Regions from separate parts of the Undibacterium sp. TJN19 genome, predicted to be linked through region 2. Evidence: riboswitches for the same ligand, from Rfam matches in the RefSeq annotation. Region 2 holds a riboswitch; the other holds the start of a gene.

Evidence for each region. A riboswitch is a leader RNA that binds a small molecule or an ion and turns the genes downstream of it on or off. The one in region 2 is predicted to bind cyclic di-GMP.
Region 1: another riboswitch for cyclic di-GMP. It lies ahead of ACO0LH_RS24905 (response regulator); the one in region 2 lies ahead of ACO0LH_RS19385 (putative Ig domain-containing protein).

The regions. Positions count from the first base shown of each region.
Region 1 is NZ_JBMPPL010000013.1:43,347-48,882, reverse strand. Features, by position in the region: gene ACO0LH_RS24920 (methyl-accepting chemotaxis protein) at 1-226, opposite strand, end outside; gene ACO0LH_RS24915 (chemotaxis protein CheW) at 336-881, opposite strand; gene ACO0LH_RS24910 (response regulator) at 902-1,267, opposite strand; gene ACO0LH_RS24905 (response regulator) at 1,371-2,285, opposite strand; cyclic di-GMP riboswitch class I at 2,323-2,407, opposite strand; gene ACO0LH_RS24900 (pyridoxine 5'-phosphate synthase) at 2,574-3,302, opposite strand; gene ACO0LH_RS24895 (alpha/beta hydrolase family protein) at 3,345-5,306, opposite strand; gene ACO0LH_RS24890 (acetyl/propionyl/methylcrotonyl-CoA carboxylase subunit alpha) at 5,513-5,536, opposite strand, start outside.
Region 2 is NZ_JBMPPL010000007.1:234,500-240,035, reverse strand. Features, by position in the region: gene ACO0LH_RS19405 (LysR family transcriptional regulator) at 1-473, shown strand, start outside; gene gluQRS (tRNA glutamyl-Q(34) synthetase GluQRS) at 488-1,399, shown strand; gene ACO0LH_RS19395 (hypothetical protein) at 1,573-2,007, opposite strand; gene ACO0LH_RS19390 (hypothetical protein) at 2,219-2,881, opposite strand; cyclic di-GMP riboswitch class I at 3,219-3,305, shown strand; gene ACO0LH_RS19385 (putative Ig domain-containing protein) at 3,337-5,536, shown strand, end outside.

The sequences.
Region 1 (5,536 bases), on a different contig from region 2:
TGAGCAACAGCATATTACGCATGGAACGTGCATTGGCATTGACGTTACCTAGCATCTTGTAAGCCAGCACGACTTTAGGATAGCTACCGTCCACAATACGGTGAGTACCGTCATTGATGACTTTCAGATTGGACATGGCCAGCCAGGCAGTGACGGCCAGCAGAACCAGCACAGCCGCAAACCCAAGGCTGAGGCGGATACCGATATTCGGAGTACGTAATTTCATTTTGCTCTCCACAAGGGATACATCAACAAAGAACATTGATCAAGACATCGTTTGCATCATTTTCATCGTTTATTCCAGCTTTGCTGCGATGTTCAGCTACCAGTTTGCATCACGTATGACGACTGAGTTTCTCGAAGAAGCTTTCATGATTGAATTCCAGCCAGACACGCTCATCTTTCACGTAGGCAGCAGATACATGGACTTCCAGCATCGCAGGCAATTGCGGCAGCTGGGTGACGCTACGCAAGCCTGAAAGTGGTTGCGGGTAACTGTCGATTACCATGCCTACCGCATTTTCTGCCTTGTCCAGTATCAGGAATAATTTTGTTGCATTCATTTCCGTCCTGCGTCCACCCAATATCAAACCCAGGTCAAACATGGGTACAAGGTTGCCACGCACATTGATCAGGCCAAGCAAGAACGCCGCAGCGCCGGGCAAAGGGGCAATTGCCTGCGGACGTATCACTTCGCTGCCCACTTCTGCTTTCACCAGCAGGTTCAATGAACCTACGCGGTAGCCATAACGATTTCTTTCCACCACAGGTGCAACATCTGTCCACAGCAAATCACCAGGCGGGGTGAAGCGCTGTAGCGCAACGCTGGGTGGTAGCCATTCTTTTGCTGGCGCTGCACCGGTTTCTATCATCTGGTTCATGGCGTATCCGCGTAGAAAGATCAGGCAGCTATCTTGAGCTGATCAATGATCTGATCAGCGGTATAGGGTTTGGCCACATAGCCTTTGGCACCTTGCAGCTGGCCCCAGATCTTGTCGGCTTTCTGCGATTTGCTGCTGACGAAGACGATGGGAATATCCTTGGTTGCCGGATCCTGGGTCAGGTTGCGGCAGGCTTCATAGCCATCCATCTCAGGCATGACAATATCAAGAAAAATAATCGAGGGCTTTTCAGCCTTGGCTTTTTCCAGGGAATCCTTGCCGCTGGATGCGGTGACAACCAGGTAACCGGCGTCGGCCAGTATGGCCTTGATATTTGCCAGTTCAGTCGTGGAATCGTCAACAACGAGTGCTTTTTTCATGCTCATGATGTGCTCCTGATATGTGGTTTGCCTGAATGCCTATGCGCTCAAATGAATGCATAGTTGAAAATGATGTGAACTGTGTTGCCGCAAGCGTCCTGATTTTCGTTCAGGCACCCATTGCCAGACCTGGCGTTTTATCCATGGCGAAGATGGCTTCACTACTGGTCAGGCTCTTTTCAACCACGGCACGAAACTTCAAATGTTCCACCGGTTTGGTCAGATAGCTGTTGCAGCCGGATAATGATCCGCGGATGCGGTCAAAGGGCGAGGATTTGCTGGTCAGCATGACGACCGGCGTGCGTTTTGTCTGCGGGTTACGACGTATCAGCTTGCAAATTTCATAGCCATCCGCACCTGGCATGACAATGTCAAGGAAGATAATATCGTAGGCTTTTTTTTCCAGCATCAGCAAGGCTTCTTCGCCGGTCTCTGCACAGTCCGCAGCGATTTTCATAGTGCGCAGTTCAAGATCAATCTTGATTCTGGCAGTAGGGCTATCGTCAATAATCAAGGCCCTGTGGCCAGTCTGCAAGACCGAGGCAGGTGCATTTTTTTGCACCAGTGCCTGCACGACTGCCGGGCTTGTTGCCCCATGCGCGGTTTGCTGCGACTGATCAGCACGGGCAGCCACAGGAAGCACCCTGATTTTTTCCAGTTCATCAGCAACCTGATCGAGCAAAGCCAGCATCTTTGTAGGTACCAGCGGATGCAACAGATGATGTTTGCCAGGCGTGACCTTGCCAGCATTGGAGATGAATACGGTAGCAGGTTCAGGAATATTGCGCTGCGCTATCAAATCCTGCAAGGCTGCCCTCGCCTGTGCATTGTCAGGGTCAAGAATGACAATATCCGGATCAGCTTCGTGACTGGTATCAAACAGGGAATAGGAATGCCTGCGACCACTGGCCATCGTCAGGCTAAGCACACTACGCAGCAGGCGTAGCTCGTACTCAGACAAGCCAAAAACACCAATCAGGATTTTTTTGGAAGCGCCGGGAAGCGCCATAGAAATATGGTTCATGAGCGACCTGCCTCTTAACGTAAATCCGCATGGCGGACACGGCATCTGGCTACCCTGCGTTATATTGCGAGGGCCCTTTAGTTTTGCGTCCCATCCTTTCGAATGGTTTGCCTTTTAACATCTGGTACTACTGGTACTACTAATTCATGCTCGGTAAACCTGAAACAGAGTCATCAGCAACAGTGGTCTGTCAGCACCGTAACTCAATGTAGAACAATTATTTGTCATATACAAGGACAGATTTCACTGTTTTTTGCATTTAATTTTTGCTTGCCAAATGCATAAAAATTAGCACGAGCGGCATATTTCTGCATATTTTGTCAGCACGGAAACAATTCCGGATTCTATGCTTTCCACAATGACAGCATGACCGATGGAAACTTCGAGAATGTCAGGTATCGTGAGGAATTTGGCCAGGTTGTCCAGGTTCAAATCGTGTCCCGCATTCACGCCAAGGCCCGCTTGTTGCGCCAGTTTGCAGGCGGCAAGAAAACCCTGGAATATCTGTTCACCTTGTGGCGTACCAAAATTTTCTGCATACGGCTCGGTATACAATTCGACACGGTCAGCGCCCAGTTCTTTTGCCAACACCAAATCTGGATTATCGTAATCAACAAACAGGCTGCTGCGTATATCCAGGGCCTTCAATTCTGCCAGCACAGGTTTTAACAGTGCAGCATCCTGGTGCACATCCCAACCATGATCGGAAGTCAGCTGGTCGGCTGCATCTGGCACCAGCGTGCATTGCGCAGGACGGAAGCGCTTAACGACTTCGATAAAATCCGGCGAAGGATAACCTTCCACATTCAACTCTACCCCGCGTGCCTTGCAAAGTGCTCCCAGGGTTTCCACATCCGAATAACGCGCATGCCTTTGGTCCTGACGCGGATGCAGGGTAATGCCATCAGCACCCAGATCAAGACAACGTGCGGCGAATGCCTGTACATCAGGGTAATTACGCCCGCGCGAATTACGCAGTAAGGCAATCTTGTTGATGTTGATGGAAAGTTTGGTCATATCAGGTACATGGAAATGAGAAGATTACTAACGCGTGTTACTTTACGGTTTTAAATTTTTCGCCAGAAAATTTTCCAGCTCTCTTAAAAATTGCAAACGATTGACGTACAGACTCAGATTATGATCGCCATCGTCAAGTTTTAAAAATTGATGGGGTCGACCCGCTTCATTGAGCGCGGCATCCATCATGATACTTTGTTCCATACGAACCGCTCTGTCTTGCGTACCATGTACAAGCAGAATGGCAGATTTGATATCTTTTGCAAAGAAGCGTGGTGAATTAGCCTTTAATTTTTCTCTGTCATTTGTACCTACCTGATTTTCAAACAAAGCCTTGCCATTAATATACATGGCATTGTCCTGGCCCATTTCATTCAGATCAGAAACGCCTCCAAGACTGACAATACATTGATACATATCAGGTGATTTGACAGCGCCCATCAAGGCGGCATAAGCGCCATAACTGGCACCTACGATGCAAATACGCGCAGGATCTGCTATGTTTTTTTCTAATAACCATTTAGTGACATCGGCAAGGTCATTCGGCATTACCTGTCCTGAACGTTCATTGCCTGTCGAGACCAATTTGCTATCACTACCAACAGAATTACGCGTATGCAATTCCACAACCGCATAGCCGCGATTGACTAAAAATTGCGTCCAGATATCAAAATTAGCTTCATCATGCCCTTGCCTGTCAATATTGACCAGTAACACGACGGGTAAATTTTTAGTCGCTTCTGTTTGCGGCAAGCTCAGAAAAGCAGGCAACATCACGCCATCATTGGCCTTGATCTTGATATTTTTTCGTTCAAGCATCGCTTTTGCTGGCAGTGCAGGGTAATTCTGTGAAAACTCTTCCAAGGTATTTGCTTTGTCGTCACCAAGATAAAAGATTCCTGGTTGTTGTGCGTTACTGGAATGCACAATATAGCGATTTTCATCCCTGCTCATAGTGACGATAGAATTAAAGCGTTTTGGTAACGCGTCATCTATAAATTTCACCAGTTCACGCCTGTCCTGATCCCAATAATTGATTTCTGCCTTGCCTGCAATACTTGTTCCTGCCAAGCCTATTGCCTCTCCCGTTTTCTCTGAATAAACCAGTTCACCGGCAATATCTACATTTGGATTAGCCAATACCAATTTAGGTTTTGCATTTTCTTCACGCAGGTCTACCGTGAACAAGGCACGACGCCCTTGGTGGTCGGCGAGAACATATAACTGATTTGGCTCTTTTCCAAAACCGATCGGTGTGACTCTTTCCTTGCTATCAATTTTATATGCCCAGCGCTTGCGCCAATTTTTTCCATCGGGATCACATAGATGCACTTCAATATCCAGCTTATCCTGATACAACCCCAAACGGACTTGATGCTGCCTGTCAACCATCCAATGGCGAAAATTTTCGCGAGAACTTTGAACAGACCGGCGCGATCCGTTTTCCAGATCCAGCGAATACACCGTCGGATCGTTACTTCTCTCCTGATCTGCCAACATGATCAACACATGCTTGCCATCATCGGGGAAGAAATCGATCACACGATCTTGAAACTGGGGTACGAAATTGCTTTTGATGCTGGTTGGTTTAATCAGATTGAGCACTTGTGAACCATCTGCATTCACTGCCAGCAATCGTGTTTCCTGAACATCGACGCCACCAGTGTAGCCGTTGACGATACGCCGGTTAGGGAAAAGTGTGCTGACTAATAATTTTTCATTATTTACCCACCGAAACCATTGAAAGGTAAATTTCCGGTTATCAGTAGCCAACAACGCCTTGGCGGCGCTTACTGGCTGGCCCAACTTATGAACCAGAATGCTGGCATTGCCTTCTTTATTAACCAGCATGGCAATTTTTGAACCATCTGGAGACAAGGTAACGTTTTGCACTGCAGGCAAGGCAGCAAATGCCTCTACTGGCAACTCGACAGCTGTACTAAAAGTACTAACAAAAGACGAGGCAAGCAGCAGGCACAGCGAGGCAAATAAGTCAGGCTTCATGGAAATTATCTGGCGAAGTATGAAAGAGTAGAAATATAAAGCAGGTTAGCAAGTACGCACCAGTTTTTCTATGGAAACCAGATAAAAAAGAAGGGCATTACTTACAATGCCCTTGCTTCTTCAATTCAACGATTGATGCGTTTAAGTCGAAACTAAATGAATGCCTTTACTTCTATCTTCAAGCACAATTGCAATCTGTCCCGCATTTACTGCTGAAAAGCCAGCAATTG
Region 2 (5,536 bases):
CTGCCTATGACGGACCAGACGCGATACGCATGCAGGGTGAATTCCAGACCCGCCTGCTCGGTAACGTTGACTGGGTTTTTGCAGTATCACCAACTCACCCTCTCGCAAACGCGCCCGAACCTGTAACATTATCAGTTTTACAAGCGCACCGCGCCATTGCTGTTGGCGATACCGGCCTGACCCTGCCTTCAATGACTGCCGGCTTGCTGAGAGGGCAAGACACCCTGACCGTGCCAACCATGCAAGCCAAACTGGCAGCGCAGTTAGCGGGCCTGGGTTGCGGCCATCTGCCAAGACGGATTGCCCTGCCCTATTTGCGTGCGGGCACCTTGATAGAGAAGCAGACTGAAGGCAGCCGCCCAGGTGGCAATAACCGCATCGTCTGGCGCAACAGCAACAAAGGCAAGGCCTTGCACTGGTTTTTACAAAAACTCAATGACCCAGTCGTACAGCGCATGCTGATCGGCAACTGACGCTATTTCGTTTTATGGATACCAAATCTGTTTCGTCGTCTATTTACACAGGGCGTTTCGCCCCTTCGCCCACCGGCCCCTTGCACATGGGTTCTCTGGTGGCGGCCATGGCCAGTTATCTTGATGCCAAAGCACATGACGGTCTTTGGTTACTGCGGATTGAAGACCTGGATTTTGACCGCAACGTCAAAGGTGCTGCACAAGAAATTTTGAAATCACTGCAACGCTGTGGCATGAAAAATGATGGTGAAGTAAGCTGGCAAAGCCAGCGCCAGCATTTATATGAAGCCGCCATGCAGCAATTGGATACGCACGTGTATTCCTGCGCCTGTTCACGTAAAGAAATTGCCGACTCGCGCCTGCGCATGGGTGAAGCTGCGAGCCAGGTTTATCCCGGCACCTGCCGCAACGGCATTGCCGCAGGCAAAGCGCCGCGGGCCTGGCGTTTGCGCCTGCCAGAAATACCGCATGAAATCATACAATTCAACGACAGATACTGTGGTCTGCAAACCCAGGATATAACGGCCGAGGTGGGGGATTTTGTGTTGAAACGCGCTGACGGCTTCTGGGCCTATCAACTGGCCGTCGTCGTTGACGATGCAGCACAGGGTATCACTCATATCGTCCGGGGTGCCGATCTCATCGACTCAACAGCACGCCAGATTTTTTTGCAAAAACTATTGGGCTTGGCTACACCTGCGTATCTGCATGTACCGGTGGTACTCAATGAATATGGTGAAAAACTTTCCAAACAAACCGGGGCATTGGCATTTGATCGCGGTGACAATGATTTGTTGCGCGAAGCCTTGATACCGGCGGCAGATTTTCTGGAATTGAAACTTGAAGGAAATGCCAGCAGCATTGCGGCGTTCTGGGACAAAGCCATCATTGCCTGGAGAAATAAACTACATGTTATGCCAATTTGAAATCAGCTGAACGCATGCAGATATTTATTCACACATGGACTTAAAGCGTGTGGATAACATTTCAAAAAAACTTCAGGCAAATTTCAGCTGATACTGACAAGCAAACCAAGCCTGCCAGTATCAAAAAATTTTCTACAAAAATCGGCTTTCATGAAACAAAGATTTCATCGGCATCAATGACCATGTCCATAGTCATGTTCGTGGCCACGTTCCCTGTAATCACGGCGACCATCATGATCGCGATCAATTTCGCGGTAGTAGCCATCACGATAGCGTGGAACTACCCGATTGTTGTACCAGCTTTCCTGAACAAAATAGACCTGGCGGTTGCAGGCATCATAGCGGTAGCAATTTTTGTCCCAGCGGTTTCTATGCCCTGCTGGCACAACCAGATACAGTGGGGGTTGTACAACATCCACGCGCTGCACGATCCTGGGTTGGCGATACACCAGTTCAGGCTGGGGGAAATTACCTACATCAACATGCCCATAAAATCCGGGTTGTCCGAACTGAACTGATACATTCTGTGCCTGCGACTGCGCAGATATCAACAATGCGGCACAAGAAGTTACGCTGAACAAAACTTTTTTGAAGGTAATGTTTTTCATGGCTATTTCCGTTTCTTGAACGAGAAGCAAACAACTAAACAATTTCGCAATTTCACATCGGCGATCAAATTTCATGACCGTTGAGACTACAACGCCTCACATCAAATTCTGTTGACGCCAATGAAGCATAGTTTAATCATGCCATCTGCTGACAGTCAGTGTGTTAGCGAACTCAGGAAGTAGCCAGGGAAAGGGTAACGGGTGCTTAGATTTACTTGAAGTTGGCCGCCCACTGCTGCCCTTTGGCATCCAGTTCTGCGCGACGTTCTGCCGGCAATTTGACAGATAATTGTGCCAGGGTCGTACGGTGTGAAGCACAGGCAAATTTTTGATCACGCTTGCCAAATGTGCGTTTCATGACGCATTCAAGCTGATTGGCGCCACTGACATCTTCATAAGCGGTTTCTAGTGACTCCGGCAATACTGCCAGATAACGCAATACCAGTTGCGCAGACATACCGCGATAAGCCGGATCATTCGTCCCCGCCTGATGCATGTATCTGACCGCATCTTTCAAAGCAGAAAATGCCTCGGGGTATTTTTTAATATCAGTTATACCGGGATTTGAAGTCGTCTCACTGGCACCATCTGCACCGCTCATGGTCATCGTCCATTGTGATTTCTCGGCAATCTTCTCTTCCAGGCAAGCCAGACGATTATTCGCTTCTGCCGCCACCATTTTTGCAGCTTCAAAATTCCCTTCGTTTGCCAGTTTGCGGTTCTTGTTCAACCATGTCTGAAAATCAGCGCGTAAAGGTTTGGCAGTTAGCAGGCTGCAATCATCAAGATTGATATTTGCAGCATGCGAGACAGCGCAGACCAACAAGATGGAAAGAGACAAACCTGCTTTTAAAAATGGTGTACTTTTTTTCATGGATTATTTTTACGGTTTTAAAATTGCATGTATTTTGATAAATGATATAAATGAATTTTCTTTTATCATCAAACACGATCAAACGAAAATCGAATGACAGAGGCTATTTTTTTAATAGTCAATATTTTAACATTGTGGACAAACCTACCAAAAACTGCGCAAGGCAAACCAGGCCAGGCCGGTAAAGATTGGTCAAATCATTTACAGATTATTTCAACTGCCCCAGATTCATGCAACAGACATGCTAAAGCGGCATGCTTTCAACATTCCTTCACAATTGCGTCCTTCCCTTCCAAAGATTTTATTTCTATGCTGAAGACGTAATATTTTTCTGTACCACATTTGAGGGCAAACTCGTTGAAAAACGGGGACGCAAAGCTACCGGCCTAAAACGTGTCAACGTCATGGCGGCGGGGTTACCAATGCAGAACATTTCGGATTAATTTCTGACTATCTTGTCACCGGATCTGTTTTCATTGCGCGGTCAGCCCCTCTTTGCTTACTGGAGCGCCAGCGTGATGAACAAGAACCGCACACTTACTATTTCAACGACTCCTTCACACTGGCTGGCTTTTACCAGTTCAAGCGTGCTGCTTGCCATATTGTGCACAGCGGCCAGCGTTTTATTAAGTGCCTGCGGTGGCAGCACGGAAAAATCTGCCAGCCTGCAAACGCCTGCGGCCGTGCCTGCCCTCATCGCCACAGGAACCACCACGTTTGAGGTAACGGTTCCCGTATTGCCACCTGATGCAGGTGCAACAACTGTATTGCCTACTTTTCATCTGGCGCCGGTCTTGCTGGATGCACCAGCCGATATTGACGCTATAGACAATAAGCGTTCTGCGCGCATGCAAGCAAACAGGCAAACGATTCCGCGCGAATTGCAGGGCATGCGTTCACGTGGCTTGACTGTCGCTGCCATTCAGGCTGTGCCTCGTCAAAATCTGGCGCCAGCGCCCGTTGATACGGCAACACAAACCGGTCAGAATGCACAACCATTGGCCAGCTCCGGTTCTGTATCAACTTATACACCAGCACAGATCCGCACCGCCTATGGCTTGCCCACGCTGCCATCGAATGCAACCAATACGGCCTCGCTCACTGCAGCACAGGCTGCGCAACTCGGCGCCGGTCAGACCATCTATATCATTGATGCAATGCATGACCCTAACCTGCTTGCAGAACTGACCGCGTTCAATCAAAAATTTGGCCTGCCTGGCTGCGCCACAAAAACCATTGCAAGCACGGCCAGTCTGCCGCTGGCAGCAGCTGCCATGACAGGATGTGAAATTGCCGTGGTTTACAGCAGCACAAGTGGCACAATGACATCGTCAGCACCTGCTTATGACTCCGGCTGGGCAACAGAAATCACGTTGGATGTGCAGTGGTCACATGCAACGGCCCCTCTTGCAAGAATCATACTGATTGAAGCACCTGACGCTTCCATGAACAATCTCGTCGCTGCCATCAAACTGGCCAATGCCATGGGGCCAGGCGTGGTATCAATGAGCTTTGGCTCACATGAAGGCAGCTGGACATCCACGGTTGAATCTGCATTCACCACGGCAAAAATGACGTATGTGGCGTCGACGGGCGACTCCGGGGCGGGTGTGGACTGGCCATCAGTTTCACCGAATGTCATTGGCGTAGGTGGGACGACACTCAGCTACTCCGGCACAGGCGCACGCAGCGAAGTGGCCTGGGCGAGTACCGGTGGCGGCGTCAGCAGCTATACAGCGACGCCTGCTTACCAAAGCAATGCCGTACCAGGCCTGGGTACACCTGGTCACCGTGTGGTTGCCGATGTGGCCTTTAATGCCGACCCAAATTCTGGTCAATATGTCGCCGTCATCAAATCTGGTAGCAGCACAGTCAACTGGGTCAGCGCCGGCGGCACCAGCCTCGCTGCACCACAATGGGCAGGTATTTTCGCAGTTGCCAATGCCGTGCTCGCACAAAATTCAAAACCCGTACTGGCAGCGCCGCATTCTGTGTTGTATGGGAAAATAGCGACCGTTCCCGGCACCTACGCAAACGTCTTTGCAGATGTGACAAAAGGGACGGACGGCAGTTGCACCAACTGCTCAGCCAAAACCGGGTTTGACCCGCTGACAGGCCTGGGCACGCCCAATGTCAACAGCTTGCTGAGCACCATCAGCGGCATGGATATCACATCACCACCAGTCGTTAATTCTGCCAGCATCAGTGGCGTGGCCGGAACAGCTTTATCGTTTACCGTGTCGGCCAGTTCCAGCAACGCATTAAGCTACAGTCTCAGTGGTGCGCCACCAGGGATGATCATCAGCAGTGCTGGCATCGTCAACTGGGCGGCACCTGTCAGCGGTACGTATGCGGTCACCGTCACCGCGACCGATAGCAAAACCGGCCTGAGTGCCAAGGGCATTTATACCGTCAATATCGTAGCTGTTGCAGCACCCGTCGCACCAGTAGTGAGCCCAGCGACGATCAGCGGCAAGGCTGGCAGCACACTGAGTTTCAACATCAATGCTGTCGCCAGCAACACGCTGATTTATTCTCTCATCGGTGCACCAACCGGTATGACGGTCAGTAGCAACGGTGTCGTCAACTGGCCAAGTCCTGTAACGGGCAATTATGCCGTGACTGCGATAGCAAAAGACAGCAAGACTGGCTTGA